2 regions of the Sphaerisporangium sp. NPDC005288 genome follow, and region 2 is predicted to be linked to the other one. Evidence: riboswitches for the same ligand, from Rfam matches in the RefSeq annotation. Region 2 holds a riboswitch; the other holds the start of a gene.
What was found. A riboswitch is a leader RNA that binds a small molecule or an ion and turns the genes downstream of it on or off. The one in region 2 is predicted to bind glycine.
Positions count from the first base shown of each region.

Region 1 (10,524 bases), on a different contig from region 2:
CATAGGCGCTTCTGCAGCGCGTGAGATGGGGTGTCAGTAAACCCGGTAGGCGTCGTAGATGTACCCGTTGGTGCCTACATCGACGCGCCACCATTGATTGCCGGCGGAGCTGATGCACGAACCGGTGGCCCAAAGCGGCTGCTGGTATCCGAGCGTGCCCCACAACGAGGAAGAACCGCTAGGTTGATTGTGCACGGGTGTGCCCGCCTTGAAGGTCATGTACTGTCCTTGGATGGCACTGCAAGAACCCGCCGCATTTGCGGTGCCAGATGCGACGAGCACACCTGTGATCAGGAAGACGCTGACCATGAACACCCGGAAAAGGCGATTCATGTTCCCCCTTTCCTGTAAACCCCGCAGCCGTCGGTGAAATGGCCGACCGTGGACGCGTCTTCAATGTAATCGATACGCGATCTTCCAGCAAGACCATCTGGATGGAAGAGAGATGCGGGTACATCGCGCCTACCGGCGCGCCGCTGCCGGAGGTGCGCCGGGCCGGTTGGACGAGAGAAGTATTTCCCCTGCTCATCCGACCGTCAGGCGGCCGGTGCCGTCACACAGGTGCCGGTATCTTACTCACGGGTGATATCCCTCTTACTCGCCGACCTGACTCATTGCACATGGCGGATTTACTCGATCCGGCGCGTGCACATGAGTGGTGGATGGCGGTAATCGCTCGTCGGTTTTCCGTGAATTCCCGAACCCGATACAGCCGGTGCGGTCCTGGAGTCGGTCGTCAGCATTCGATGACGTTGACGGCGAGGCCGCCTCGGCTGGTTTCTTTGTATTTGTCGAGCATGTCGCGGCCGGTGTCGCGCATGGTCTTGATGGCCTTGTCGAGGGCGACGAAGTGGCGGCCGTCGCCGCGCAGGGCGATGCGGGCGGCGGTGATGGCCTTGATCGAGGCGACCGCGTTGCGCTCGATGCACGGGATCTGCACCAGGCCGCCGATCGGGTCGCAGGTCAGGCCGAGGTTGTGCTCGATGCCGATCTCGGCGGCGTTCTCGACCTGTTCGGGGGTGCCGCCGAGCGCCTCGGTCAGGCCCGCCGCGGCCATGGAGCAGGCCGAGCCGACCTCGCCCTGGCAGCCGACCTCGGCGCCGGAGATGGAGGCGTTCTCCTTGAACAGCACGCCGATCGCGCCGGCCGTGAGCAGGAAACGGATGACGCCGTCGTCGTCGGACAGCGGCGTGAAGCGGTCGTAGTACGTCAGCACGGCGGGGATGATGCCGGCCGCGCCGTTGGTGGGGGCGGTGACGACGCGGCCGCCGGCGGCGTTCTCCTCGTTGACGGCGAGGGCGAACAGGGTGACCCAGTCCATCGTCTGGAGCGGGTCCTTCTCGGGGGACTCGCTCTGCAGGCGCCGCAGCATCTGGTTGGCCCGCCGCTTGACCTTGAGGCCGCCGGGGAGCACGCCCTCCTTGGCGGTGCCGCGGCGCACGCACTCGGACATGACGTTCCAGAGGTTCAGCAGGGCCGACCTGATCTCCGCCTCGGTGCGCCCGAAGGCCTTCTCGTTCTCCAGCATGAGCCCGGAGATCGACAGCCCGGTCTCGGAGCACAGCCGCAGCAGCTCGGCGCCCGAGGTGAACGGGTGGGGCAGCTCGGTGTCGTCGGCCTTGATGCGGTCGGCGCCGGTGGCGTTCTCGTCCACCACGAAGCCGCCGCCCACCGAGTAGTAGACCTTCTCGCGGACCTGCTCGCCCTCGGCGGTGAAGGCGGTGAAGCGCATGCCGTTGGGGTGGCCGGGCAGGGAGATCTTGCGTTCGAACACCAGGTGCTCGCCGACGACGAAGGGGATCTCGCGGGTGCCGTACAGCTCGATGGTGGCGGTGTCGCGCATCTTCGCCAGGCGCTCATCGACGGTGTCCACGTCGACCAGCTCGGGCTTCTCGCCGGACAGGCCGAGCAGCACCGCCTTGTCGCTGCCGTGTCCCTTGCCGGTCAGGCCGAGCGAGCCGTAGAGGATCGCCTCGACCCGGGCGGTCTTCTCCAGCAGGCCGTCCTGGTGCAGGCCGCGGGCGAACTTGTGCGCCGCCGCCATCGGGCCGCCGGTGTGCGAGCTGGACGGCCCGATGCCGATCTTGAACAGGTCGAAGACGCTGATCGCCATTGATCATTCCGTCCTTGGAAGCGATGTCGTGCGAGGGATGCCCCCATATGCGCCGGGTACGCGCGGGACAGGTCATGCGGTGGTGGCGCCGGCCGGTCCGGGTGGCCGGCCGGCGAGAGTCGTCGTGGGTGGACGGGGATTGGTGAACGGACGGCGGGACTCAGGACTCGGCGGTGGTGACCGTGGTGTACTCCTCGGCGGTGAGGAGGTCCTCGTGGGGGCCCTCGACGCGCACGCGGAACAGCCAGCCGTCGCCGTAGGGGTCGGAGTTGACCAGCGACGGGTCGTCCACGACGACCTGGTTGACCTCCACGACCTCGCCGGTGAGCGGGGCGTAGATGTCGCTCACGGACTTGGTGGACTCCACCTCGCCCACCGCGTCGCCCGCTTCGACGGTGCCGCCCACCTCGGGCAGCTGCACGAAGACCACGTCACCCAGCGCTTCGGCGGCGAACGCCGTGATGCCCACGGTCACGGTGAGGCCGTCGTCGAGGCCGGCCACCCACTCGTGCTCCTTGGTGTAGCTGAGCTCCTCGGGAATGCTGCTCACTTGCTCCTCCGGTAAAAAGGCAGGTCAATCACGTCGACCGGTTCATGGGTACCACGGATGTCGACCGCGAGCCCGTCGGACACGTTGGTGTCCACGTAGGCCATCGCGATCGGCTTGCCGAGTGACTGGGACGGCGCGCCGCTGGTGACCTCTCCAACGACGGTGCCGTCAGTCAGCAGCACCACGGGATAGCCGTGGCGCGGCACTCGGCGGCCCCGCGCGACCAGGCCGGTCAGGCGCCGGCGCGGAGGGACGTCCTTGAGCGGCGCGAGCGCCGCGCGGCCGACGAAGTCGCCGGCCTTGTCGAACCGTACGACCCGGCCGAGGCCGGCGTCGAAGGGGGTCAGCCCGGCGTTCAGCTCGTTGCCGTACAGCGGCATGCCGGCCTCCAGCCGCAGCGTGTCGCGGGCGGACAGCCCGGCGGGGCGCAGGCCGTGAGAGTCGCCGGCCTTGGTGAGCTCCTGCCACAGCGTGACGGCGTCGCCCGCGGCGACGAACAGCTCGAAGCCGTCCTCGCCGGTGTACCCGGTGCGGGCGATGAGCGCCTCGACGCCGGCCACGGTGCCGGGCAGGCCCGCGTAGTACTTCAGGCCGGGCAGGTCGGCGTCGGTGAGCGTGGCGAGGATCTCCTGCGCGCGGGGCCCCTGGACGGCGATCAGCGCGTACTCGGCGGACCGGTCGCGAACCTCGGCCTGGAAGCCCTCGGTGCGCTCGGTGAGCTCGGCCGCCACCTGCTCGTAGTTGGAGGCGTTGGCCACGACGAGGTACTCCTCGGCGGCCAGGCGGTAGACGATCAGGTCGTCGAGCACGCCGCCGTTGGGCGCGCAGATCATGGTGTAGCGGGCCCGGCCCGGCTCCAGCGTCGACAGGTTGCCCACCAGCGCGTGGTCCAGCGCCTCGCCCGCCTGCGGCCCGGTGAGGAAGATCTCGCCCATGTGGGAGAGGTCGAACAGCCCGGCGGCCGTGCGCACCGCGTTGTGCTCGGCGGACTCGCTGCCGTAGCGCAGCGGCATCAGCCAGCCGGCGAAGTCGGTGAGCGTCGCGCCGAGGCTCTCGTGCACCTCGCGGAGCGGTGTGGGTCGGGACATGATGCGCACCTCAGACAGGGTTGGATGAGAGCATCCTCCCCCTCTGTCATCGGTGCCTGAGAGTTTCGCCCGGGTTTTACCGGACTTTCACCTTCGGCGAGGCCCCACGGAGAGGGCCTGCTTTCCAGAGATCACCTGGCCCGCGCGGTCCTTTGCCTTGTGAGGTTCGCGGGGAGGACTTGCTCCTTCAGGGGTCCTGACCGGATGTCAGGACACTCTCCCGCACGGGATCATCGGTGTTCCCGCCCACCCTACCAATGCCGATCGCCCGCCGTCGCGGCGGCGACGAGCGCCTCGAACAGCGGGCCGTCCTCGCCCGCCTCGGGGTGCCACTGGACGGCCAGGGCGAAGGGGTGGCCCGCCAGCTCCACGGCCTCCACGGTGCCGTCCTCGCAGGTCGCCGCGACCGTGAGGCCGTCGCCGAGGCGATCGGCGGCCTGGTGGTGGTAGTGGGCCGCGGCGACCTCGTCGTCCCCGAGGACCTTTGACAGGGCGGTGCCCGGCACCGGGCGCACCGGCAGGTGGCCGAACTCGCCGGGGGCCGGAGAGTGCCCGTCGTGCCCGACGACGTCCGGCAGGTGCTGGTGCAGGGTGCCGCCCAGGTGGACGTTCAGCACCTGCATCCCCCGGCACACCCCGAGGAAGGGGAGCCCGGCCGAGAGCGCCGCCCTGACCAGCCCGAACTCCGCCTCGTCACGGGACTCGCGGACGTAGCCCGTCCGCGGGTGCGGGCGCTCGCCGTACCTGGCCGGGTCGACGTCCCCGCCGCCGGCCACGATGAGGCCGTCCAGCCGGCCGGCCAGCGACGCCGGGTCGCCCGCCGGAGGCAGGATGACCGGCTGGCCGCCCGCCCGTTCGACGTGCTCGACGTAGGTGTACGGCAGCAGCGCCGCCGGCATCCGCCAGACCGTGAAGGCGGCGGGCTCGACGTAGCAGGTGATGCCGATGACGGGTCGCGACATGGTCGACCAGGCTACAGCGGGGTCACGTAGGCGCCGGAGATGCCGCCGTCCACGAGGAACTCCGCGCCGGTGATGAAACTGGCGTCGTCGGAGGCCAGGAAGGCGACCGCGGCGGCGATCTCGGACGCCTCGGCGAACCGGCCGAGCGGGATGTGCACCAGGCGCCGCTGCGCCCGCTCGGGGTCCTTGGCGAACAGCTCCTGCAGCAGCGGGGTGTTCACCGGTCCCGGGCACAGGGCGTTGACCCGGATGCCCTCGCGGGCGAACTGCACGCCGAGCTCGCGGGACATGGCCAGCACCCCGCCCTTGGAGGCGGTGTAGGAGATCTGCGAGGTCGCCGAGCCCATCACGGCGACGAACGACGCGGTGTTGATGATCGAACCCTTGCCCTGCCGCCGCATGTACGGGATGGCGTGCTTGCAGCACAGGTACACGCTGGTCAGGTTGACGTCCTGAACCCGCCGCCAGGCGTCCATGCCGGTGGTCAGGATGGAGTCGTCGTCGGGCGGTGAGATGCCGGCGTTGTTGAAGGCGACGTCGACCGAGCCGTAGGTGTCGAACGCCGTGCGGAACATCTCGGCGACGTCGTCCTCGCTGGTCACGTCGGTCCGGACGAAGACGCCCCCGACCTCTTCGGCGATCTTCGCGCCGCCCTCCTCGTCGAGGTCGGCGCACACGACCTTGGCGCCCTCCTCGGCGAAGCGGCGGGCCGTGGCGAGGCCGATGCCCCCCGCCGCGCCCGTGATGACGGCGACGCGGTCGCGCAGACGTTGCATGGTGAGGTACTCCCTGGTGCTGGTGGACTCCCGTGGCCCCCGGCCGGGGCGGTGGGACGGCGGCGGTCAGTGGGCGATGAAGACGTTCTTGGTCTCGGTGAAGGCGGCCAGCGCGTCCGGGCCCAGCTCGCGGCCGAGCCCCGACTGCTTGAACCCGCCGAACGGCGTCCAGTAGCGGACCGAGGAGTGGGAGTTCACCGACAGGTTGCCCGCCTCGATGGCGCGGGCGACCCGCAACGCCCGCCCGACGTCCCGCGTCCAGATCGACCCCGAGAGCCCGTATCGGGTGTCGTTGGCGATCTGGACGGCCTCGGCCTCACCCTCGAAGGGGACGACGCCGACCACCGGCCCGAAGATCTCCTCGGTGTAGGCGCGCTCGTCCAGCGACTCGTGGGTGAGCACGGTCGGCGGGAACCAGAAGCCCTTCCCGTCCGGGCACGTCCCCTGGAAGCGCGGGGTGCCGGTCACGAACGAGGCCACGCGGTCGCGGTGCTCGGCGCTGATCAGCGGCCCCATGGCGGTGCCGGGGTCGCGCGGGTCGCCCACGACGAGCCCGCCGACCGTCGCGACCAGCCGGTCGAGGAACTCCTCGAAGACCGGACGCTCCACCAGGATGCGCGAGCGCGCGCAGCAGTCCTGCCCGCTGTTGTCGAACACGGCCGAGGGGGCGGTGGCGGCGGCCCGCTCGATGTCGGCGTCGGCGAAGACCACGTTGGCGCTCTTGCCGCCGAGCTCCAGCGTCACCCGCTTGACCTGCTCGGCCGCCCGGGCGGCGATGAGCTTGCCCACCTCCGTCGACCCGGTGAAGACGATCTTGTTGACGCCCGGGTGCTCGACCAGCCGGGCCCCCGCGACCTCCCCTGCCCCAGGCAGGACCTGGAGCACCCCCTCGGGGAGGCCGGCCTCCAAGGCCAGCTCGGCCAGCGTCAGAGCCGTGAGCGGGGTCCACTCGGCGGGCTTCACGATGACCGTGTTGCCCGCCGCCAGTGCCGGGGCCGCCCCCCAGGTCATGATGACCATGGGGAAGTTCCACGGCACGATCACGCCCACGACGCCGAGCGGTTCGGCGAAGGTGATGTCCACCCCGCCCGGCACCGGGATCTGCTTGCCATGGTTGCGCTCCGGGGCGCCCGCGTAGAAGTGCAGGACGTCGCGGACGTTGCCGGCCTCCCAGCGGGCGTTGCCGATCGGATGCCCGGAGTTGGCCAGCTCCAGCTCGGCCAGCTCCTCGCCGTGCCGGTCGACCACCTCGGCGAAGCGCCGCAGCAGGCGGGCGCGGTCGCCGGGGGAGACCTCCCGCCAGGCGGGGAAGGCCTTCCTGGCGCGCTCCACCGCGCGGTCGGTCTCGGCGACGTCGGCGAGCTCGACGTCGGCGAGCACGGTCTCGGTGGCAGGGTTGATGATCTTCATGGTCATGTCACATCCGCTCGAAGCCGCGGAACAGCTCCCAGTCGGTCACCGCCGCGTCGAAGGCGGCCAGCTCGACCCGGGCGTTGTTGGCGTAGTGCTCGACGACCTGCTCGCCGAGCGCGTCCTTGGCGATCTTCGACCCCTCCCACAGCGCCAGGGCGTCGCGGAGCGTCGACGGCACGGTCTCGGCGCCCGCCGTGTAGGCGTTGCCGGTGCAGGCCTCCTCCAGCGGCAGCTCGTGCTCGATGCCGTACAGCCCGGCCGCGATGAGGCCGGAGACCGCCAGGTAGGGGTTGACGTCGCCGCCGGGCACGCGGTTCTCCACGCGCAGCGAGGGGCCGTGCCCGACCAGGCGCAGGGAGCAGGTGCGGTTGTCCACGCCCCACTTGACCGCCGTCGGGGCGAAGCTTCCGGGGACGTACCGCTTGTAGGAGTTGATGTTCGGCGCGTACAGCAGCGTCAGCTCGCGCATCGCGGCGAGCTGCCCGGCGATGAAGTGCTCGCCGAGCCGGGACAGCCCATGCGGCCCGTTCCCGGCCATGACCAGCTCGCCGTCCTCGCCGCGCAGCGAGATGTGGATGTGGCAGGAGTTGCCCTCGCGCTGGTTCGGCTTGGCCATGAAGGTGACCGACATGCCCTCCTGGGCGGCGATCTCCTTGGCGCCGTTCTTGTAGATGACGTGGTTGTCGCAGGTGGTGAGGGCCTCGGCGTACCGGAAGGCGATCTCGTGCTGACCGAGGTTGCACTCGCCCTTGGCCGACTCGACGTACATGCCCGCGCCCTCCATGCCGAGCCGGACCCGGCGCAGCAGGGGCTCGACGCGCGCGCCGCCGAGCAGGGAGTAGTCGACGTTGTACTGGTTGGCCGGGGTCAGCTCGCGGTACGCCTTGGACCACGCGGTCTCGTAGCCGTCGTTGTAGACGACGAACTCCAGCTCGGTGCCCACGTAGGCCGCCCAGCCGCGCTCGGCCAGCCGGGCCGTCTGCCCGCGCAGGATCTGCCGGGGCGAGGCCGTCACGTCCGAGCCGTCCTCCCAGACCAGGTCGGCCATCAGCATGGCCGTGCCCTCCTGCCAGGGCACCCGGCGCAGGGTGGACACATCCGGGCGCATCACGAAGTCGCCGTACCCCCGCTCCCAGGACGACATGCTGTAACCGTCGACGGTGTTCATGTCGATGTCCACGGCGAGGAGGTAGTTGCATCCCTCGGCGGCGTGGTGCAGCACCTCCTCGAGGAAGTAGCGCGCGGACAGCCGCTTGCCCTGGAGGCGTCCCTGCATGTCGGCGATGGCAAGGAGCACGGTGTCGACCCGCCCGGCGGACACCTCTTCACGCAGTTGGTCGACGGTGAGCACCGTGTCCCCTTCCGGCAAAAGTCTGGAAACAGACCATTGGAGGCATGCAAGCACCAGCGGCGGCCCCCCGTCAACGGTCCGCCCCGCCCCAGCGGCGGAATGGACTAATCTCGAACCATTGGGACCGTTTCAGGGGAGGGCGTGATGGACGGGCACCAGCTCGTCGCGCTCCTGCGGCCCGTCCGCGCCGGCAACGCCTTCGAGGAGACCGTCGAGCGGCTGCTGCAGGCCATCAAGCTCGGCGTCGTCGCGCCCGGCGACAAGCTTCCCCCCGAACGCGAGCTGGCCGCCCGGCTCGGCATCAGCCGGGTCACCCTGCGCGAGGCCATCCGCGCCCTGCAGGAGGCCGGCTACCTCGACGTGCGCCGCGGCCGGTACGGCGGAGCGTTCGTCGTCTACCAGCCCCCGCGCCCGCGCCAGGGCGACCTGCGCAGGGCCGTCAAGCAGATGGGCGCGGACGAGCTGGACGACGCGCTCACCTTCCGCATGGCCATCGAGTGCGGCGCCGCCCAGGTGCTGGCGGCCACCGAGCTCACCGGCGAGCAGCGCGAAACGCTGCGGCGCAGGCTGGCCGGCGTCAACGACGCCGCTCCGGCCGACTACCGGCGGCTGGACACCGCCTTCCACCTGTCCATCGCCGAGCTCACCGGGTCGGCGCTGCTGGCCTCGGCCGCCGCCGACGCGCGGCTGCGGGTCACCGACCTGCTGAACGCCATCCCCGTGCTCGGCCCCAACATCGACCACGCCGCCGCGCAGCACGCCGCGATGGTCGCCGCCATCCTCGCCGGGGACGCCGAGGCCGCGCGGCGGGCCGTCGTCGAGCACCTGGAGGGCACCGCCGCCCTCCTGCGCGCCTTCCTCGCCTGAACGCCCCCGGCGGCGATCGGCTGTGAACGCCGCGACCGGCCGCCGGAACCGGCGCCGCTCCGGGCACCGCGCCGCCCTCCCGATCGTCGAACAGAGGGCCGGCCGAGAGCGGGACCGACGGCCGGGGGAGCGGACGGCACGGCCCGGTGGATCAACGACCCCGGGACCGTACGTAGCATCGGTACTGGGGGATGCCTGTGGGAGTCTGGTTTCACGAACGGATCATCGACACCGGACGGCTGCCGCTCTTCTGCTTCCTGTCGGCGCTGATCGTCACGTTCGTCTTCACGCGCGTCAACGTGCGGCTGATCCGGGCCAAGGTGGGCTGGTTCCGCGACGTCAACGTGGGCGACGTCCACGTCCACCACGTCGTGTTCGGCGTGATCCTCATGATGTTCGGCGGGGTCGCCGGGCTGGTCACCGCGGGGCTGTCCTCCGGCTGGTACGCCTGCACCGCGGCGGTGTTCGGGGTCGGCGCGGCGCTGGTGCTGGACGAGTTCGCGCTGATCCTGCACCTGCGCGACGTCTACTGGTCGGAGGAGGGGCGCACGTCGGTCGACGCGGTGTTCGTGGCCGTCGCGGTGACGCTGCTCCTGCTGCTCGGCCTGCGCCCCTTCGGCTGGGAGGAGCCCGAGCCCTCTCCGGCCGGCCGATGGTCGGCCGCCCTGTTCCTGCTGCTCAACCTCGCGCTCGCCGTGGTCACGCTGCTCAAGGGCAAGATCTGGACCGGCCTGGCCGGGCTGTTCGTCCCCGTCCTGCTGATCGTCGGCGCGGTGCGGCTCGCGCGTCCGGGGTCCCCGTGGGCGCGCTGGTTCTTCGCCCCCGGCTCGCGGCGGCCACGGGCGTCCAAGATGGCCACGGCGGTCCACCGGGAGATCCGCTGGCGCCGTCCGGTGATCAGGGCGAAGATCGCCGTGCAGGAGTTCGTGTCCGGCCGGCACGACCTGCCCTCGGTCTGGAGCGGCAAGGCCGCCGAAGCGGTGAAGAGAGGCGAGCCGGCGAAGAGGGGCGAGACGGCCGCGCGGCCGCACCGGCACCCGTGACGGCCCCTCCCGCTCCGGTCACGGGCGCAGGTGGGCCACCAGACGCCTGACCTGGTCGGCATAGTGGTCGGTGAACTCCGGTGAGGCCGGGTCGGCCTCGCACAGCACCCGCACCAGATGCGGGAAGGCCACGCCCGCGCTCGACAGGGCGAACAGGGCCAGCATCAGGCACGCCGGGTCGATGTCGGCGGGGAACTCGCCGTCGGCCTGGCGCCGCCGCATGTCCGCGAGATCGCGCCGCAGGTCGTCGCCGAGCTCCGGCGTGACGGCGCCGCCCTCGGTCAGGCCCTCCCACACCATCATGCGGCCGAAGTCGCGGTTGGCGGCGTTGGCCCGGACGTAGGCCGCGGCCAGGTCGGGG
Region 1 is NZ_JBEXGT010000050.1:31,185-41,708, reverse strand. Features, by position in the region: gene ABZU32_RS34515 (hypothetical protein) at 34-333, opposite strand; gene ABZU32_RS34510 (L-serine ammonia-lyase) at 737-2,113, opposite strand; gene gcvH (glycine cleavage system protein GcvH) at 2,274-2,663, opposite strand; gene gcvT (glycine cleavage system aminomethyltransferase GcvT) at 2,660-3,751, opposite strand; glycine riboswitch at 3,887-3,984, opposite strand; gene ABZU32_RS34495 (gamma-glutamyl-gamma-aminobutyrate hydrolase family protein) at 4,003-4,713, opposite strand; gene ABZU32_RS34490 (3-oxoacyl-ACP reductase) at 4,725-5,489, opposite strand; gene ABZU32_RS34485 (aldehyde dehydrogenase family protein) at 5,556-6,905, opposite strand; gene ABZU32_RS34480 (glutamine synthetase family protein) at 6,907-8,253, opposite strand; gene ABZU32_RS34475 (GntR family transcriptional regulator) at 8,398-9,120, shown strand; gene ABZU32_RS34470 (hypothetical protein) at 9,318-10,163, shown strand; gene ABZU32_RS34465 (TetR family transcriptional regulator) at 10,182-10,524, opposite strand, start outside.
Region 1: another riboswitch for glycine. It lies ahead of gcvT (glycine cleavage system aminomethyltransferase GcvT); the one in region 2 lies ahead of gcvP (aminomethyl-transferring glycine dehydrogenase).

Region 2 (10,524 bases):
TCCACGCCTCGTCCTGCCTGGCCGGCGACCCCGGAGCCCGGGCGCCCGCGACCCTGAACGGCTGCAGCACCCGCGCCACCGTGCCGCCGATCGCCACCACCGCGTCCCGGACGGCCAGCAGGTCGGGCGAGTCGACCCCGCCCGCCGACCCGTGGGTGAGCAGGAACAGGAACCTCGGCGCGGGCGCCTGGTCGACCTCCACGATCGCCGCCCCCCGCGGCGTCATGATCCGCATGGCCGACACGGTACTCGGGGACCAGCCCTCTACTTCTCACGGGGGATGTCGCCGCCCGGTGTCTGTGCCAGATTAAGGGGGTGCCGGATAATTCATTGCCCCGTGACGAGCTTCGCGCCACCGTGGAGGCCCGCCGGGACCTCGGTTCCGACTACGAGCAGGCGCTGATCGAGTCGTTCCTGGAGAAGATCGACTCGACGATCGAGTCCCGGGTGCGGGCCGAGGTGGCCGCGCAGAACGGGTACCCCCTCCAACCCGGCCCCGGCGGGCCGTACGCGGCGCCGCATCCCGGCCCGGGCAAGCAGCCCAGGCAGGTCGACGCCACGATCCCGATCGCGCTCGGCTCGCTCGGCATCGGCATCCCGCTGACCGCGATCGCCGCCGGGCAGGCCGGGCCCGCGGGGCTGTTCCTGGCCTGGACCGGCATCATCATGGTCAACGTCGCCGCCGCCGTCGGCCGCAGACGCCGCTAGCCGTACGCGGTCACCAACCCGGTGACCCGGTGAGTTCGGCCGACCGGCCGGTCAGCGCGCCGGCAGGGCGGCGCGCACGGCTGCGATGGCCTCCTCCTGCGAGGCTCCCAGATCGCTCGCAGCCCGGACGAACTCCTCGGCCGTCAAGCTGAGGCCTGGGCCGGGGCGGCTACTGGGAGGGGGCGGTGTCGTCGCGGGTGAGGCGGAGGCGCACCTGGTCGGCCACCGTCTCGTCGGGGTGGCCGAGCCCGTACGCCCACACCTGCTCGGCGTCGGCGTCCCGCCCGCGCAGGGGCAGCGTGCGGGCGAGCAGTTCGACGGCGAGCGCGACGCCGTCGGCGTCGCCGTCGCCCTCGGCGGCCGCGGCGAACTCCCCGCAGGCCATGTCGAGGTGGGCCATGCCGAGCAGCACCCGCAGGCGCCCGGGGTCGGCCACCTCGGGCAGCTCCAGGGCGTCGAGGAGCAGGTCGGCGGCCTCGCCGGGCTGCCCGTCCTCCAGCAGGTACTCAGCCAGGCGCTGGGCAGCCTCTGAGCAGGCCCGCGGGTCGCGGGTGGCCAGGGCGGCGCGCAGCGCCGCCTCGGCGGCGCGGTCGTCGCCCTGGGCTTCGGCGATGCGGGCCAGGGCCAGGTGTGCACCGGGCAGGTAGGCCGGGGTGCCGACGCCGATCACGGCCTGCCAGGCGGCGCGGGCCTGGTCGGCCATGCCTTCCTGCTCGAACCCGCGCGCCAGGTGGCAGGCCGCCTGGGCGGCGTACTCGGGGTGGCCGGTGGCCAGGGCCGTGCGCGCGGCCGCCCTGGCGCCGGTGAGGTCGCCGCGGCGCTCGAGGACCAGGGCGAGGCCGACGGCCGCCTGGGCGCGGTCGGCCTCGCGCTCGTCGGAGGCCAGCGCGGCGAAGATCTCGGCCGCGGCCTCCAGTTCGCCGCTCTCGGCGAGCCTCCGCGCGTCCTCGATCCGCCGGCCGGACTCGACCTCGTGCGCCGCCATCGGGACCTCTCCTCCGCCTCGGAAATCCCGGCCTCGCGACGCGGGCGCGCCGTCGCGCGCGACATATTATGCCGATCCAGGCGGAGCCTCGAGGGCGGTCGCTCAGTCTTCGTATGCCTCCAGCGGGGGGCAGGCGCAGACCAGGTTGCGGTCGCCGTAGGCCTGATCGATGCGGCGGACCGGTGACCAGTACTTGTCCTCCCGCAGCGACGGCAGCGGGTAGGCCGCCTCGGCGCGGGTGTAGGGGTGCTTCCAGTCGTCGGCCAGCAGGCACGCGGCGGTGTGCGGGGCGCCGCGCAGCGGGTTGTCGGCCCGGTCGTAGCGCCCGGAGGCGACCTTGGCGATCTCCTCGCGGATGGCGACCATGGCGTCGACGAAGCGGTCCAGCTCGGCCAGGTCCTCGCTCTCGGTCGGCTCGATCATCAGCGTGCCGGCCACCGGGAAGGACATGGTGGGGGCGTGGAAGCCGTAGTCGATGAGCCGCTTGGCGACGTCGTCGACGGTGACGCCGGTCTCCTTGGTGATCGGGCGAAGGTCGATGATGCACTCGTGGGCGACCAGGCCCTCGCGGCCGGTGTAGAGCACCGGGTAGTGCGGGGCCAGGCGCCGGGCCAGGTAGTTGGCCGACAGTATGGCCTGCTCGGTGGCCGCCTTGAGGCCCTCGGCGCCCATCATGCGGATGTAGGCCCAGGAGATGGGCAGGATGCCCGCCGACCCGTACGCCGCGGCCGAGACGGGCCCGACGGCGCCGTCGGCGCGCTCTCCCAGGGGGTCGCCGGGCAGGTAGGCCGCCAGGTGCGAGCGGACCGCCACCGGGCCGACGCCGGGACCGCCGCCGCCGTGCGGGATGCAGAAGGTCTTGTGCAGGTTGAGGTGGGAGACGTCGGCGCCGAAGGACCCGGGCTTGGCCAGGCCGACCAGCGCGTTGAGGTTGGCGCCGTCGACGTAGACCTGGCCGCCTGCCTGGTGCACCCGCTCGCAGATCTCGGTGATGGTCTCCTCGTACACCCCGTGGGTGGAGGGATAGGTGACCATGATGGCCGCGAGCCGCTCGCTGTGCTTGTCGATCTTGGCGATCAGGTCGGGGACGTCCACGTTTCCGTCGTCGTCGCAGGCCACGACCACCACACGCATACCGGCCATGACGGCGCTGGCGGCATTGGTGCCGTGCGCCGAGGACGGGATGAGGCACACGTCGCGCTCGCCGTGGCCGTTGGCCCTGTGGTAGGCGCGGATGGCGAGCAGCCCGGCGAACTCGCCCTGGGATCCGGCGTTGGGCTGCAGGGAGACCGCGTCGTAGCCGGTGACCTCGGCCAGCCAGCCCTCCAGGTCGCCGATCAGGCGCAGGTAGCCCTCGACCTGATCGGCCGGGGCGTAGGGGTGGACGCCGGCGAACTCCGGCCAGCTGATGGGCTCCATCTCGGTGGTGGCGTTCAGCTTCATGGTGCACGAGCCGAGCGGGATCATCGACCGGTCCAGGGCGATGTCCCTGTCCTGGAGCCTGCGCAGGTAGCGCAGCATGGCGGTCTCGGAACGGTGGGAGTGGAACACCGGGTGCGACAGGTAGCCGGTGGTGCGCAGCAGCCCGGCGGGCAGGGCGTCGGAGGCGGAGGTGTCCACGTCGTCCAGCACGACCCCGGTCACGCCGAACGCCTCCCAGACGGCCTGGAGGTGCGCGCCGGTGGTCTTCTCGTCACAGCTGACGCCCACGTGGTCGGCGTCGGCCAGGCGCAGGTTGACGCCGCGGTCCAGGGCCGCCGCGACGACCTCGGCGGCGCGGCCGGGGACACGGGCCAGGACGGTGTCGAAGAAGTCGTCGTGGACGACCTCGACGCCGCCGTCGCGCAGGCCGGCGGCCAGCACGGCGGCGTGCCGGTGGGTGCGCTGCGCGATGCGCCGCAGGCCCTCGGGGCCGTGGTAGACGGCGTACATGCCGGCGATCACCGCGAGCAGCACCTGCGCGGTGCAGATGTTGCTGGTGGCCTTCTCCCGGCGGATGTGCTGCTCGCGGGTCTGCAGGGCCAGCCGGTGGGCGGGGCGCCCGTCGGCGTCCTGCGACACCCCGACCAGCCGGCCGGGCATCTGCCGCTGGAGCCCTTCGCGCACGGCCATGTAGGCCGCGTGCGGCCCGCCGAAGCCGAACGGGACGCCGAAGCGCTGGGAGGAGCCGATGGCGATGTCGGCGCCCAGGGTGCCGGGGGCCTCGACCAGGGTCAGGGCCAGCAGGTCGGCGGCGGCGACCACGAGCGCGCCGCGGGCGCGGGCCTGGGCGGCCACGGCGCGGAAGTCCTTGAGCCGGCCTCCGGCGCCGGGGTACTGGACCAGCAGGCCGAACAGCTCCCCCTCCGGCAGCCCGGCGGCCAGGTCGGCCTCGACCAGCTCGATGCCGAGCGGCTCGGCGCGGGTGGCCAGCACCGCCTTGGTCTGCGGCAGGGCGTCGGCGTCGACGACGAACACCGGGGACTTGGCGCGGCCGGCGCGGCGGGCCAGGGTCATCGCCTCGGCGGCGGCGGTGGCCTCGTCCAGCAGCGAGGCGCCGGCGACGTCCAGCCCGGTCAGGTCGGACACGACGGTCTGGAAGTTGAGCAGGGCCTCCAGGCGGCCCTGGGAGATCTCCGGCTGGTAGGGGGTGTAGGCGGTGTACCAGCCGGGGTTCTCCAGCAGGTTGCGCCGCACGACCGCCGGGGTGATCGTGTCGTGGTAGCCCAGGCCGATCATCGAGGTGGGCACCTGGTTGCGGGCGGCCAGGGCGCGCAGCTCCGCGAGCGCCTCCTCCTCGCTCGCGGCGGGCGGCAGGTCGAGCGGCTCGCCGGAGCGGATGGCGCCGGGGACGGCGACGGCGATCAGGTCGGCCACCGAGGCGTAGCCCACGGCCTCCAGCATGCGGGCCTGCTCGGCGTCCGACGGGCCGATGTGCCGGGTGGCGAAGGGCGGTGCGAAGAGGTCGCGAAGCGGTGACCGATCGGTCATGGGGCCCTCCTACAAGGGGTAGAGACCGGCGCTGAGCGCGCGCGTATGCCGGATCTCCCCCTCTGTCAGCGCGACATCCTCATCGCGACCTGAGAGCTTCATCCCCTTGCGGGGGATTTGCACCGTCGGTGAGACACGCCTGGCGGGCACGCCTACTTTCCAGAGTCGCCTCGCCTGTGCGGTACGTGGGCCTGAGAGATTCCGGGGAGGTTGCTCCTTCGGCGCCCGGGGTCACCCGCCGGCGCCGCAGGTGGTGCGGTGCCGGCCCGTGCCCGGGTCTCTCCCGCACAGGGTCAACAGCTTTCCCGGTAATCGTACCGTCCCGCCCCGAGTAGGGAGTTACCCCTACATTTCGGGATTTGCCATGTTTTATCCCTGTAGGGCGGGTATGTAGGGACCCCGACCACCCCGTAGATCTTCTGGGATATGTGCGACAGCCCCCGGCCCTCCTCAGCGGAGGGAACCTCCCCGTCCCGGCCCTCCGGCCTCAGCCCGTCTTGCGGGCCTTCCTGCGCTTGGCCAGCTCGTCACCTGGGTGGTCCTCCAAGGAGTCCCGGCCGGCCGGCTCCGCGCGTTCCCCCGGCAGCTCCGCCAGGGAGCCCTCGACCTCGCGCCACACGCCGCCGAGAGCGATGCCGAACACGCCCTGGCCGCCCTCGAGCAGGTCGATCACCTCGTCGGCCGAGGTGCACTCGTAGACGCTCACCCCGTCGCTCATCAGCGTGATCTGCGCCAGGTCGTTGACCCCGCGCTCGCGCAGGTGCTGGACGGCGGTGCGGATCTGCTGGAGCGACACCCCGGTGTCCAGCAGCCGCTTGACCACCTTGAGCACGAGGATGTCGCGGAAGCTGTACAGCCGCTGGGATCCCGACCCCTGCGCCGCGCGAACCGACGGCTCGACGAGCTGGGTGCGCGCCCAATAGTCGAGCTGACGATAGGTGATGCCGGCCGCCGAGCACGCCGTCGGGCCGCGGTATCCGACGTCGGCGGGCAGAGACGCCGGCCGCTCGTCGAACAGCAGGCCCTGCTCGCCCGCGCGTTCCCGCGCCGACTGCCGCTGGACTGGATCGTGCTGGCCGGCCGTCTTGCCCTCGCCGCTGCTGACCGCCACTGCGGACCTCCGGCTTCCTCTCATCCCACGGTCTGATCTGGGGGTTCGTGAATTACAACCGTGGGTTCCCTTGCACCGTAGGACTGGCGCGATGCTCAGTCAACGATCCCGCCCGGCGCGTCGTGAAGCGTAAATGCCCGAAATGGCTAACCCGCACGGCCGAAGTCCTCGGGCGTGATCGTGTCAAGGAACTCGCGGAACTTCTCGACCTCGTCCTCCTGGTCATCGGGGATGATCACACCGGCCTCGCGCACGACGTCCTCGCTCGCGAAGATGCTCGCACCGGTGCGCAGCGCCAGCGCGATCGAGTCCGACGGCCGGGCGCTCACCTCCACCCCGTTGGAGAACACCAGGTCGGCGAAGAAGATTCCGTCACGCAGCGCGACGATGTTCACCGCCGTCAGCCGCACGCCCAGAGCCTCGATCACGTCCTTGAACAAGTCGTGGGTGAGCGGCCTGGGGGGCGGCTCCTCCGCCTGAGCCAGCGCGATGGCCGTGGCCTCGGTCATCCCAATCCAGATCGGCAGGTATCGCTCGCCCTTGGCCTCCTTGAGCAGGACTATGGGCTGGTTGGAGGGCATCTCGACGCGGACCCCCACGACCTCCATCTGCAACACAGGCTGCTCCGTCTCATCGGGTCGCCGCCCCGCTCCGGGCCCGTTCCCTCGCGGCTCTCGGCTCGCGGCGTGACCATCGCCGCAAAATTCAACGTAACATCCCCGCACCCCGAAATGTCCGGGCGGCTCCGTCAGCGGCCCAGAATGCCGCGCAGGCCGGTGCGGACCAGGGCGGTGTGCAGGTCCTGCAGCAGACCGGACAGCTCTCGCGCGGTCTCCTCGGCGCGGCCGGCGGCGCCCGGCGCGCGGCGCCGCAGCAGCGGGGCCACGGCCTGCTCGACCAGCCCCGCCTCCCGCTCGGCGGCGGCCTTGAGCACCCGCAGGTGGCGCGGATGCAGGCCGAACCTCGCCAGCGCGCCCGAGGCGCGGGCGACGGTCAGAGCCTCGGCGTCGTACCACCGGGCCACCCGGGTGAGCAGGCCGAAATCCTCCAGCTCGGCGAGGGTCTCCTCCTCCAGCCCGGCGGCGGCCAGCAGTTCGGCGCGGCTGAGCCGCACCTCGGCCACCGGCGCCTCCCCGCCCACGGCGCGCGGGCGGTTGGCGCCGTCGGGACCGGCGGTGTCCAGGTGGTCCTTGATCACGCGCAGCGGCAGGTAGCGGTCGCGCTGGGCGGTGAGGATGTAGCGCAGGCGCTCGACGTCCGCGTGGGTGAACTTGCGGTACCCCGAGGGGGAGCGCTGGGGCTCGATGAGCCCCTCGCCCTCCAGAAAGCGGATCTTGGAGACGGTGACGTCGGGGAAGTCGGCCCGCAGGACCTCGAGGACCTCCCCGATGCTCATGAACGCCCTCGCCGCCTGCGCGCCCATCACCGCACCTCCTCACCCACGCGTGAGGAACACCAGCCGGAACTTGCCGATCTGGACCTCGTCGCCGCCCGACAGCGGCAGCTCCTCGATGCGCTCGCGGTTGACGTAGGTGCCGTTGAGGCTGCCGACGTCCCGGGCGGTGAAGTAGGCGCCCCGCCGGTAGAACTCGGCGTGCCTTCGCGAGACGGTGACGTCGTCCAGGAAGATGTCGCTCTCGGGATGACGGCCCGCCGTGGTGAGATCGCTGTCGAGCAGGAAGCGGCTCCCGGCGTTCGGCCCGCGCATCACCACCAGCAGGGCCGTACCGGGCGGCAGTTGCTCGACCGCCGCCCGATCGGGGATGAGCGTCTGGCCCGTCGCCTCGCCGTCCATCGCCTCGATCCCGCTCAGGGAGATCGTGGAGGTGGTGTCCCCCGGCGTGTTCTCGACGCGGCTCAACGGCGACCCGCACCGTGAGCAGAAACGGGCGTCCTCAGGGTTGGCATTCCCGCACTGAGTGCAGTAGACGCTCGGCATCGATCGGCTCGGCCTCCTACCGCGAAGTCGCGGCGACGGTGCTCTGGGCGGCGTGCCTCGGATCTTCGCTTCTCATGGTTGCTCAGACTGCGAATGCCGCAACTTACGCTGATGAGTCGCAAAGGTCAAGATGAGGGCAGGCTCGCGGGTTCGGACATGCTTGTGACGCAGGCTCACTCGGGTCTGGCAGGCGGGGGGCTCGCTCGGATTCACGGCGCTCGCCCCTCGTTCTGCTGTCGACTCGGCTCGCCGCGCCGGTCCAAAGTTACCGTCCAGGCAGCCCTCCGGTCCATGCGCCGCGCCGTTCGAATGTGACCCGAATCGCTGGTTTCGCGGCAGAACGTCGCCCGTGGTCAGGTGCCGACGGCGTGCTCCACGACCCGCGCCCAGCGCTCCAGGAGACTCTGGGCGACGTCCAGGTCCTCCCCCTCGGCCCACAAGTGCGTCACGGCCTCGGTGGGGTCGGGCAGGATGAGGGCCCAGCCGCCGTCCTCCTCCACCACCCGCACGCCGTCGGTGGTGTCCAGGCGGTATCCGTCGGCCGCCTCCACGACCGACCGCATGACCGCCCCCTTGGCCGCCCAGGGCGTCGGCACGGTGCGCTTGAGCATCTTGGCCTGCGGGATGCGGGCGTCGATCTGGCTGAGCGACAGGCGGGTGCGCGCCACCAGGCCGAGCAGGCGCAGGAACGCGGCCAGGCCGTCCACCGTGGGGGCGAACTCCGGGACGATGAACCCGCCCCGCCCGTCGGCCGCGAAGATCAGCTCAGGGTCGGCCGCCGCCGCGGTCAGGGCGTCCAGGGCCGTGGAGGTCCACTCCACCTGGGCGCCATGGAAGCGGCACACCTGCTCGGCCACGCGGGTGGTGGTCACCGGCAGCGCGACCCGCCCGCCGCGCCGCTCGGCGGCGACCAGGTCGAGCACGACGAGCTGGGCGCGCTCCTCGCTGATGAGCTGGCCCATCTCGTCGACCAGCGAGACGCGCTCGCCGACCGGGTCGAAGCGCACGCCGAACGCGGCACGGGAGGAGGCGACCAGCTCGGCCAGGCGCTGCAGGTCCCTGCGCCGCTCGGCCAGCGTCTCGGTCGGCGAGGCGTCGTCCAGGCGGTTGTTCACGGTCAGCACGTCCACGCCGACGCGGCCGAGCAGGCTCGGCAGCACCAGGGAGGAGGTGCCGCCGGCGCAGTCGATGACGACCTTCATCTCGGCGTCCCGCACGCCCGACATGTCCACCCAGCGCAGCAGCTCGCGGGTGTAGTCCTCCACCGCGCGGGCCGGGAAGCTCAGCTCGGCGATCTCGCCGGGAAAGGCGCGCCGGAACTCCTGGCGGGAGAAGACGCGCTCCAGCTTGCGCTGGGCTCCCTGGGACAGGTCGGCGCCGTTCTCGTCCATGAAGATGATGTCGACGCTCTGCGGGTCGCCGGGGGTGGTGCGCAGCGCGATGCCGCCCGAGGCGGTCTCGTTGGAGGTGTGGAAGCGGGCCACCGGCAGCGGCGCGGCCTCCAGGTCCAGCACGTTGATCGCGCTCGCGGTGAGCGCGCTGATCACCGCCCGCTTGAGCGCGCGGGCGGCCCGCGAGGAGTCGCGGGAGGTGATGACCGAGGCGCCCTTCTTCAGGGTGGTGGCGTAGGCGCTGGCCAGCCGCACGCACAGCTCGGGGGTGATCTCGACGTTGACCAGCCCGGAGACGCCGCGCGGCCCGAACAGGCTGCGCTGGCCGCGCGACTCCCAGATGACGCTGGTGTTGACCACCGCGCCGGCCTCGATCGTCTTGAACGGGTAGATCTTGACGCCGGAGGAGACGTAGGCCTCGGCCTCGATGACGCACTCGTCGCCGACGACGGCGTTCTCCTCGATGCGGGCGCCGGTCATCACGTCGGTGTTCTTGCCGATGACGCAGCCGCGCAGGTGGGCGCTCGGCCCGATGTAGACGTTGTCGTGGACGACGGCGCGGTGCAGGAAGGCCCCCTCCTTGACCACGACGTTGTCGCCCAGCACGGTGTACTCGCGCAGCTCGGCGCCGGCCTCGACCTTGGCGTAGCCGCCGATGTACAGCGGGCCCTTCAGGACGGCGTCGGGATCGACCGAGGCGCCCTCGGCCACCCAGACCCCCGGCGAGAGCTCGAAGCCGTCGGCGTCCAGCCGCACCCGTCCCGACAGGGCGTCGGCCTGGGCCTTGAGGTAACTCTCGTGGGTGCCGATGTCCTCCCAGTAGCCGCCGGCGACGTAGCCGTACAGCGGGGCGCCGCGGGCCAGGAGGCTGGGGAACACATCGCCCGACCAGTCGACCGGCACGCCGGGGGCGACCTCGTCGAGCACCTCGGGCTCCATCACGTACACCCCGGTGTTGACGGTGTCGGAGAACACCTGGCCCCAGGTGGGCTTCTCCAGGAAGCGCTGCACCCTGCCGTGCTCGTCGACGATGATGATGCCGAACTCCAGCGGGTTCGGCACCCGCTTGAGGCCGATGGTGACCAGGGCGCCGTTCTCCTCGTGGAACCTGATCATGTCGGTGAGGTCGATGTCGGTCAGCGCGTCGCCCGAGATGACCAGGAAGCGCTCGTCGCGCAGCTTGTCGGCGGCGTTCTTCACGCTGCCGGCGGTGCCGAGGGGGATCTCCTCGGTGGCGTAGTGCAGGCTCATGCCGAGCTCGTCGCCGTCGCCGAAGTAGTTGCGCACCAGGGCCGCCAGGAACTGCACGGTGACGACGGTCTCGGTGAAGCCGTGGCGCCGCAGCAGGCGCAGCACGTGCTCCATGATCGGCCGGTTGACCACGGGGAGCAGCGGTTTGGGCTGGTTGGCGGTCATCGGC
Region 2 is NZ_JBEXGT010000010.1:21,368-31,891, forward strand. Features, by position in the region: gene ABZU32_RS11945 (alpha/beta family hydrolase) at 1-235, opposite strand, end outside; gene ABZU32_RS11950 (hypothetical protein) at 316-708, shown strand; gene ABZU32_RS11955 (hypothetical protein) at 878-1,693, opposite strand; gene gcvP (aminomethyl-transferring glycine dehydrogenase) at 1,796-4,663, opposite strand; glycine riboswitch at 4,833-4,959, opposite strand; gene ABZU32_RS11965 (MerR family transcriptional regulator) at 5,151-5,684, opposite strand; gene ABZU32_RS11970 (bifunctional nuclease family protein) at 5,921-6,391, opposite strand; gene ABZU32_RS11975 (MerR family transcriptional regulator) at 6,523-7,197, opposite strand; gene ABZU32_RS11980 (FHA domain-containing protein) at 7,210-7,713, opposite strand; gene ABZU32_RS11985 (mannose-1-phosphate guanyltransferase) at 8,067-10,524, opposite strand, start outside.